Regions from separate parts of the Arthrobacter sp. 1088 genome, predicted to be linked through region 1. Evidence: riboswitches for the same ligand, from Rfam matches in the RefSeq annotation. Region 1 holds a riboswitch; each other region holds the start of a gene.
What was found. A riboswitch is a leader RNA that binds a small molecule or an ion and turns the genes downstream of it on or off. The one in region 1 is predicted to bind cyclic di-AMP.

Region 1 (2,195 bases):
GGGGTCGGCGTCGTCGTGGCAGGTGGGGTGGTGACCGTGTCCGACGGAACCGGGCTCGGGGCCGGCTGGGTTGGAACAGGAGTTGTCACGCCCGGGACGGGAACAACAGCCGGCGGGACTGCCGAAGGTACCCAAACAGGATCCGCGAGTGAAACTTGCGGAGTCGGAAGGGACGACGACGGCGCCTGGTCGGGTGCCTCTCCTGACGACTGCGTTGCTACGGTTGCCGGCTTTCCGGCCTCGCTGGTGGCCGACGACGCTGAGGCGCTGGCGTAGGACGAGCTTGGTGCAGGGGTAGCCGAAGTTGATTGCCTGCTGTCGCTACCCGTCTTTGCGTCGCTTGCTTCCTGGGCCGGTGTTTCCTGCCCGAAGAAGGGAAGCTCGAAGGCCTGGCTCATGGTGCCAACGGTCAATACCAAGCCCAAGGCCCCAGCGACGACTGCCATGCGCTGGCCCATTGTTTTGACCGAGGCGGCCTTGGTGAGCACGGCGTGTGGTTCATGGCTGAAGGATGATCCACCCAGTGATGAAGCTCCCAGTGATGAAGCTCCGAAGGCAGGGGCGCCGCCAGCCGGGGTTTCGCCAGCAGTTGCCGCCTTACGGGCCGTACCGCTCCCCGATTCCTGGGCGCGAAGGGCCTTTCGGCTTGCGAGACCAGAGGCGGCGGTCGCGGCTGCGGCGAGCTGTGCGGGGCTCTTAGCCTGAACGATTGGGATGGCAGCGGTGGCAGGTTCGGGATTCGCTGCGGGTTCGGGCGCGACGGGTTCGGGCGCCTGAACGGTCGGGATGGCAGCGGTGGCAGGTTCGGGATTCGCTGCGGGTTCGGGCGCGACGGGTTCGGGCGCCTGAACAGCTGGAATCGCAGCAGTTGCCGGCTCAACGGGAGCAGGGTCCGCCGGAGCAGAGTCCGCTGTTGCAGAATCCGCTGGTGCTGTTTCTGCTGGAGCAGTTTCAGTGGGGACTGTCTCAGCAGAAATAGCTGCCTGGGCTGCCCGTTCACGCTCTGCCGCCCGAGCGGCCGCGCGCGTGGTGGGTGCCGCCGTTTGGGGATTGGAAGCAGAAGCGGGAATAGAAGCAGTGGCGGGTTCCGGCGTCGCGCCTGCTAAACCTGCTTCTGCTTCCGGCGTGCTGGTGGAGGATCCGCTGGGTTGGGCCCGACGGCGTCCGGTTGGCTGGGTACGCTCGCGCGCTATTTGGGCGCGGCGCGGCTGGTCCATGGTTGGGGACATGGTGGTTGCCTCTCAACGCCTGCGAGGTTAGCTGTCGGGTTCGGACGAGGCCGTCCGGCCGCACATGGCGGCTTCACCCCAAGGGCCTAGGAAAAAATCAGGCCCGGGAACTCTGGGTCCCCCGTCTCTGCCGCGGGTCTGGCGGATTCCGGTTTGCGGCAGAGCTCGGCGTCAACCCGGAAGCGGCCCAGCGGAGATGAGGGTCGCTCTTCGAAGGTACATGAGCGGCATAGTAAAGTCACATTAATGTAACGGGCGGGACGCCTTCCGGCGCGAAGGTCCGTTAGGACTTAGGCTCCGGGGCCGGAGCCGGGGCTGGCAGCTCGTGCTGGATCCTTTGGACTTGGTGTGCGTAATGGGTCTCGGGTCGAAAAATTTCGTCCGCCACACCAAGCATCCCACCCGTGGCGCCGCGCCGGACTTTACCCTTGCTGTTCTGGCGCAAGACCCAGAACCAAAGGGCCGCAATGAGGGCAGGTGCTGCCAGCACTGCCACTAGTACGGCCAAGATATCCATGGCCCAAGACTAGCTTCCGCCGCGGGCGGCAGGTAGAACATAGTCGTATGGACCTCCCAGTGATGCCGCCCATTTCGCCCATGCTTGCCAAGTCCGTTCCTTCGATCCCTGATGTGGGCCATTTTGAGCCAAAGTGGGACGGGTTCAGGACCATCGTTTTCAAAGATGGCGATGAGATCATCCTGGGTAGCCGAAACGAACGTCCCATGACACGGTATTTCCCTGAGCTGGTGGAAGCCCTTCGGAAGAATCTCCCGGACAAATGCGTGATCGACGGCGAGATCGTCCTGATAACTGGGAACAGGCTCGACTTCGAGGGTCTTCAGCAGCGCATCCATCCCGCCGACAGCCGTGTGCGGATGCTGGCCGAAAGCACCCCGTCCTCCTTCATCGGATTCGACATCCTCGCGCTGGGAGACGAGAACCTTATGGACAAGCCGTTTTCCGAG
Region 2 (2,195 bases), on a different contig from region 1:
TGCTCTCAAATCCTATGCCCGCCAATGTGGGGTGCTGGAACGATTCGCCTAGTCTGTAAGGAAGCCAACACTAGGAGAAACCGCCCCATGCGTACCATCCGCCCGCTTCTGGCCGCCGTCGTAGCCGCTCTTGCTTTCGCTTCCGCGTTGCTGCTTGGAGCTGCTCCGGCCTCCGCGCACGACGTCGCCGAATCAACAACCCCGGCCAACGGTGCCAGGGTGGCTGAAGTGCCGGCGTCGGTATCCATCACGTTCAACAACCAGCCACTGGCCATCGGTTCCGGCGTGACCGTCACCGCCGGGGGCGAAAACTGGGCAGATGGCGCAGTGGAAATCATCGACAACAGGGCTGTCCAGAAGCTGCGTCAGGGCGCTCCAGCCGGCGAATACACCGTGGTGTGGCGTGTGGTCAGTTCAGACTCCCACCCGATCGAGGGAACCTTCAAGTTCACAGTTTCCGGGACAAGCACGACGACGGCGAGCGGCTCGGCAGGTGCCTCCTCCCCGGCTCCGGCGGCTGTTCCGACGGCGGGCACAGCGGCCCCCGGTACGGAAAATACTGAGCCGGCTCCGGCAGCTTCCCAGCCCTTCCCCTGGAGCATCGTTGGCCTCGCTGTGGTGGCGATCGGTCTGGTGATCTTCCTCGCTGTTACAGCCCGGAAGAAGCTAGCGGCCCCCAACGACCCGGATGGCGAAAATTCCCCGGAATAGCGGGGTTTTCTACATACTTGCGAAGATCTCGAAACGGTTACTGCGACACGCCAAAAACGAACTGCTCGTTACGTAAATGTGACTTTGGGGTGATCTTCCCGTACGGTTGTACCTGTGCCTGTTCCACGTAACAGGCATTCCGGTCTGATTGCCTAGCTCTGCCGCAGTCCGGAATCCGTTCGCAGACAAACCTACGGCAGAGACGGGGAACCCATTTTGGCCCGCTTTCAGAGCGCGCCTTGGGGTGAAGTCACGAAGCTTCCGCTGCACAGCGGGGGATAGTGGCCGGGTGACTCCCATCCGAATCCGACAGCTAACCTCGCAGGCATCGGGAGAGGCTCTTTCATGTCTTCACGCATTCTTCGCGGCCGTCGTAAGGCGGACAGCGTACGTCCTAATCCGTTCATCTCCATCTCCAAGGCTGTTGCCAGCAACGCATCCGGCGCAGGTCGCCAAGCCGCTGTCATCGCAGCAGCTTCAGGCCTGGTCCTCACGGGCTCCATCGCTGCCCACGCAGCAGAGACCCCTGTTCAGCGCGACTCCAGCCCCGCTACTGTCGCCGAGACCGTTACCGAGGGTCCCACCAAGGTTGTTACGGCCGCATCGACGGCCACCATCAACTTCGAGCGCCCCGCGGTTGCTTCCGTAGCGGCTCCCGTCATTGAAAAGCCGGCTCCTGTTGCTCCGGCTCCGGCGGCCAAGAAGGCGCCCGCAGCGGCTACCGTCCAGGCCGCTGCAACTACTACGGCTACCGCCCCAGTGGCATCCGCGCCTGCTGCAGCTCCGGCTGTTGGTGGCATCAACGCTGCCATGGTCGCCTCGGCTTACGCCCAGATCGGCATCATGCAGGATTGCACCGCGATGGTGGAACGGGCCCTCGGCTCTGCCGGCATCCCGGTTGGCGACCTCGCACCCATGCAGTTCCTGAACTACGGCAAGGTTGTCAGCGACCCCCAGCCCGGTGACATGATCGTCCAGTCCGGCCACGTAGCCATCTACATCGGCAACGGCCAGGCCATCAGCGGTGGCATCAACGGCAACCAGACGGGCATCCACCCGATCAGCTGGCTCACCGCAACCGGCCCCATCACGTACGTACGCGCTGGCGCCTAAGCTTCACGCTCCAACTCAAAGGCCGGTGCTTTCGAGGACAAATGTCTTCGGAGGCGCCGGCCTTTTGGGTTAATTTTTGTTCTTTTTAGGAACATGCTTTGGTTGGCTCGATCGTTTCAAGGCCAGGGTTCTCCGCCAGGTTTCTACGCGCAGGGTTCCAGGTAAAGGCTCCAGGCCAGGTTCTAGGCGAGGGCGATGCCCGGCCCGGCGGGGAGGGCCACCTTGGATGAGATCGCTTGCCCCACTGCCTTGGCTTGCCGTAGTACTTCCTTGGGCGTGGGTGTAATAAGTTCCCCAACGCCCACCAAGTGCATCCCGACTGCACGCATGGCTGCCACGAAGTTCTGGCCTATGGCGATTCCCAGATCGGC
Region 3 (2,195 bases), on a different contig from region 1:
AAAAAGCCGATGCGCTTTAGACGGTACAACAGATGTTCGTGAATGTCACATTCAGGTCACGGGGCGTGTCATGGATGCGAGAGACAACCATCAAATTGCTCAGAGCCAGCCCATGGGATCTACGACTTCGCCGTTTACCTGGACCTCGAAGTGGAGGTGGCAGCCGGTAGATGCTCCTGTGGTGCCACTCAGCGCGACGGTATCGCCGCGGCTGACAGTCTGCCCCACCTTGACGTTGAAGGACGACAGGTGGTTGTACGTGGTCTCAAGGCCGTTGCCGTGATCAATCACAACGCGATTGCCTCCGCCGTACTCATGCCACCCGGCGAACGTGACCTTGCCTGCAGCGGCGGCGTGGACGGCGGTTCCGCACTGGGCCACGAAGTCCTGGCCACGGTGGAAGTCACCGGTGCCGCCGGTAAGGGGGCTGACGCGGTAGCCAAACGGCGATGCCGTGACCAGCTTGTCCAGAGGACTTCCCAAGGTGCCAAGTGAGGAAGCACGCTGAATGCTCCCCGCTGACTGGGCGCTCAACAGCTGCTTGAGCTTGCCGTCCGGGTCAGCGGCGGTGGCCACTGCGGCACGACTGAAATCGATTTTGGCAGAGGCTGCTGCAGAAACTTCGGGCTGGCTGCCACCGGGCACGGAGAGCGCCGCCTCGGTCTGGCCCGATTCCGACGTGGCCATGACGGGGCTTGTGGCAGGCAGACCTACAGTCAGGGCAAGTCCGGTGGCTGCAAGCGCGACACCGGCCTTCTGCCCTACACCACTGGCTGACGCGAAGTCGGCTACCTGGCGCAACGGGCTCTTACGGCGGCGCACCTGACGCGGGGTGTCGCGTGGCCGGATCTCCATTGCGGCGCGGGCTGGCCGCAGCTCAGCAGTGGGGCCGGACGCACGGCGACGGCCCCTGACGTTCTGCGATGTCAAACTCTGTTCCTCTCTGGAAAGCCTGCGAAGTTAGCTGTCGGATTCGGGTCAGAGAGTTCAAAGACCCGGTCCGCACGAAGCGCAAACGGCACACAGGTATCCCCGGAAGGACTTGCGTTAGTAGGCACTTCTGCTGCGGACTTCACCCCAAGGCTGCTTCTTTAGGCAGCCGCTTGTGGTTCCCCCGCCTCTGCCAGTAGTTGATGACACACCTGATCTGCTGGCAGAGCTCGGCTCCAGATCAGGTAACGCTTTGGTATCGGCGCTAGTAGATAACTATAGGTGATTAAAGCCCGCAGTAATAAATTCGTTATCTTTCCAAAACGACCGTGTTGCGGGTGCTCCATATCATCAGTCGCGGAAAGCCGCAGGTCATACGCGCGCCAACCACCACAAAGTGAGATCCGACACTCCCGTGGTCAGGGCAAGTCAGAGTCAGCTGACGGCGACGAAGACGTGCGCAGCGACCTCGGGAGGCAGCTCCAGTGCTCCTTCAATGCCCGGAACGCGGACGGAGATGTACTCCCCCACCCGTTCCAAGGAGACGGTTGCGCCAGGACGAATTCCGCCTTCATCGAGCTGGGTGAGGAGCTCGGGCTCAACCTGGATGGGTTCAGCAAGCCGGCTGACCACTACACGCGAATCGGCAGCGTACCCGTCCATCGCATGCAGCAGGTTCACGTCCAGGCGGGAAAGAGGCTGGTTGGCGAGGCCGCCAAGGGCTTCCAAGCCCGGAATGGGGTTGCCATATGGTGACTCTGTGGGGTGTTCCAACAACTCATAGAGCCGCCGTTCCACCCGTTCGCTCATGACGTGTTCCCAGCGACATGCTTCGTCATGAACGTACGCCCAGTCCAGGCCAATGACGTCCGCCAGGAGCCTCTCGGCAAGGCGGTGCTTCCGCATGACCTCGGTGGCCCGCTTGCGCCCGACTTCGGTCAGCTCCAGGTGGCGGTCGTTGGACACAATCACCAGGCCGTCACGCTCCATGCGTCCAATGGTCTGGGAAACCGTGGGACCCGAGTGCCGCAGACGCTCCGCGATGCGTGCGCGAAGAGCCACGATGTTCTCTTCTTCAAGCTCCAAAATGGTCCGAAGATACATCTCAGTGGTATCGATCAGATCCGTCATCCAGCTCAGCTCTCCTCGAACGCATTTCTTGCGTAATCTCCACCGTACCGCGTCCCAGCCAAGGTGGACGGTGTGCAACCGACACCTCCGGAACGTCAATCCAAGCCTAGCTTATTTGGAATTACTCTGGATAA
Region 4 (2,195 bases), on a different contig from region 1:
CGAGGCCTCGCTGGTATGGACCATGGTGTTTGTTTCGCTTGGCGGCCTGGTGCTGATCGGCCTCGCCGGCACCGTCATCATCCGACGGACCATGCGCCCGCTGGAGCAACTCTCCGAGGTTGCAACGAAAGTATCGCGCCTTCCCCTCGACGCCGGTGAGGTGGCACTCGCGGTGCGCGTACCGCCGTCGGCCGCTCATCCTGGAACTGAAGTGGGCAGCGTGGGCCACGCTTTGAACCAAATGCTCAACAACGTTTCCAGGGCCCTGGAAGCGCGTCAGGAGAGCGAAACCAAGGTCCGGCAGTTCGTTGCCGATGCCTCCCACGAACTTCGGACACCGCTGACCGCCATCCGTGGATACACCGAGCTGCTTCGTATGACGGAGAACTTCACGGAGGACGGCAGGAAGTCGCTGGCGCGGGTCCAGAGCCAGTCGGAACGGATGACCACGCTTGTGGAGGACCTGTTGTTGTTGGCGCGCCTGGATGAAGGCCAGCCGTTGAAGGTCACGGATGTGGACCTGACGCAGCTGGTGATCGAGACAGTCAGCGACGAAAAGGTGATGGCACCGGACCACATCTGGAAGCTACAACTCCCTGACGAGCCCATTACGGTGCGCGGGGACGCAACCCAGCTGCATCAGGTGCTGGCCAATCTGCTGTCCAACGCCCGCAAGCACACCGATCCCGGTACCACGGTGGTCACAGGCGTCATGCTTTCCGCCGACGGTAGCGCGGTGGTCACCGTCACGGACAACGGGCCTGGTATTCCGACTGCTTTCCAGGGGCGAATCTTCTCGCGTTTTGCCCGGGCTGACGCGGCGAGATCGGGGTCGGAAGGGACCTCCGGATTGGGCTTGTCAATCGTCGAATCCATCGTCCAGGCGCATGGCGGCAGTGTGGAAGTAACGTCCCAGCCGGGACGCACGGAGTTCACTCTCCGACTCCCCGCAGCTTTGAACGAACGCATATAACGAATCAGGCAACATGACTCGCCGTGAACGTGATCTCTGTTACCCAAATGTGACTTAAGCCGAAACCTCCTGTACCTTCGAAAGGGTGGGTCGCCCCTAACTGGCCCACACCCGGGATGCGCCGAGCTCTGCCACTTCCCGGAGTTCCGTTCTCATTCGAGGCAGAGACGGGGGACCCAGAGTCTCCGGGCACAGTACTTTCCTTGCCCTTGGGGTGAAGCCGCAGCTACGCGCGCGGCCGGATGACCTCATCCGAACCCGACAGCTAACTCCGCAGGCGCTGAGAGGTAATCACACATGTCTGAATTCAACGATCAGACGCGCCCTTCCGCGCGTCACCGTGACGATCACAACACTCCCCTGACGAAGTCGCAAACCGTTCTGAAGAACGCTGCACGCCGCGGCAAGACCGGGCAACGAATGTCTGTTGTTGCAGGAGTCGTTGCCGCAGCATTGGGCGTCGCATCGCTTGGCCAGGCCGCAAACGCCGCATTCAATCTCCCCGAAACGAGCCGGGCGTCCGAGACGCAGGCTACCGCCCAGGCCAGCAACAAAACAGCTGAAATCTCAGCGTCCTTGGATGCTGCTGCCAAGAAGGGCGCTGCAGACAGGGCCGCTGCAGACCAGGCAGCTGCCGCACAAGCCGCTGCCGAAAAGGCCGCGGCCGAGAAAGCCGCCGCCGACCAGGCAGCTGCCGCACAGGCCGCCGCCGAAAAGGCTGCCGCTGATGCAGCCGCCAAGCAGGCTGCCGATGCCGCCGCTGCTGCAGCCGCAGCCGCCACTCCCAAGGCCGTGGACGATCCCGCCGCTGCCAAGGCATACGCCGCCAGCATCCTCGCCAACTACGGCTGGGGTCCGGGTGAAATGACTGCCCTGAACACACTGTGGGAGAAGGAATCCAACTGGCGGACCACCGCGACCAACACCTCCAGTGGTGCCTACGGAATCGTGCAGTCATTGCCCGCTTCGAAGATGGCAACCGCAGGCGATGACTGGCTGACCAACTACCAGACCCAGATCAAGTGGGGCCTGAACTACATCAAGGAACGCTACGGCTCCCCCTCGGCGGCCCTTGCCTTCCACTTGGCCAACAACTGGTACTAAGCCAACTCAATAAGCAGGCTTGAGCCCACCCCAGCGGGCTCAAACCATGCAAGGCCCGATTGCCGCCCCGCTTTCCGCCGTTCGCAGAAGTGATCTACTGATGCGCCCGGGCGGGAGG

Region 2: linked by a shared signal. The riboswitch ahead of J2Y41_RS14285 (NlpC/P60 family protein) and the one ahead of J2Y41_RS09265 (hypothetical protein) in region 1 are both predicted to bind cyclic di-AMP.
Region 3: linked by a shared signal. The riboswitch ahead of J2Y41_RS05440 (M23 family metallopeptidase) and the one ahead of J2Y41_RS09265 (hypothetical protein) in region 1 are both predicted to bind cyclic di-AMP.
Region 4: linked by a shared signal. The riboswitch ahead of J2Y41_RS22280 (hypothetical protein) and the one ahead of J2Y41_RS09265 (hypothetical protein) in region 1 are both predicted to bind cyclic di-AMP.

What each region holds. Positions count from the first base shown of each region.
Region 1 covers NZ_JAVDSM010000005.1:128,027-130,221, reverse strand. The annotation lists gene J2Y41_RS09265 (hypothetical protein) at 1-1,229, opposite strand, end outside; cyclic di-AMP (ydaO/yuaA leader) riboswitch at 1,232-1,383, opposite strand; gene J2Y41_RS09260 (hypothetical protein) at 1,513-1,746, opposite strand; gene J2Y41_RS09255 (ATP-dependent DNA ligase) at 1,794-2,195, shown strand, end outside.
Region 2 covers NZ_JAVDSM010000008.1:136,234-138,428, forward strand. The annotation lists gene J2Y41_RS14280 (copper resistance protein CopC) at 88-711, shown strand; cyclic di-AMP (ydaO/yuaA leader) riboswitch at 861-1,053, shown strand; gene J2Y41_RS14285 (NlpC/P60 family protein) at 1,057-1,824, shown strand; gene J2Y41_RS14290 (FAD-binding protein) at 2,007-2,195, opposite strand, start outside.
Region 3 covers NZ_JAVDSM010000003.1:97,322-99,516, reverse strand. The annotation lists gene J2Y41_RS05440 (M23 family metallopeptidase) at 100-930, opposite strand; cyclic di-AMP (ydaO/yuaA leader) riboswitch at 935-1,176, opposite strand; gene J2Y41_RS05435 (metal-dependent transcriptional regulator) at 1,366-2,061, opposite strand.
Region 4 covers NZ_JAVDSM010000022.1:3,656-5,850, forward strand. The annotation lists gene J2Y41_RS22275 (HAMP domain-containing sensor histidine kinase) at 1-973, shown strand, start outside; cyclic di-AMP (ydaO/yuaA leader) riboswitch at 1,083-1,267, shown strand; gene J2Y41_RS22280 (hypothetical protein) at 1,271-2,077, shown strand.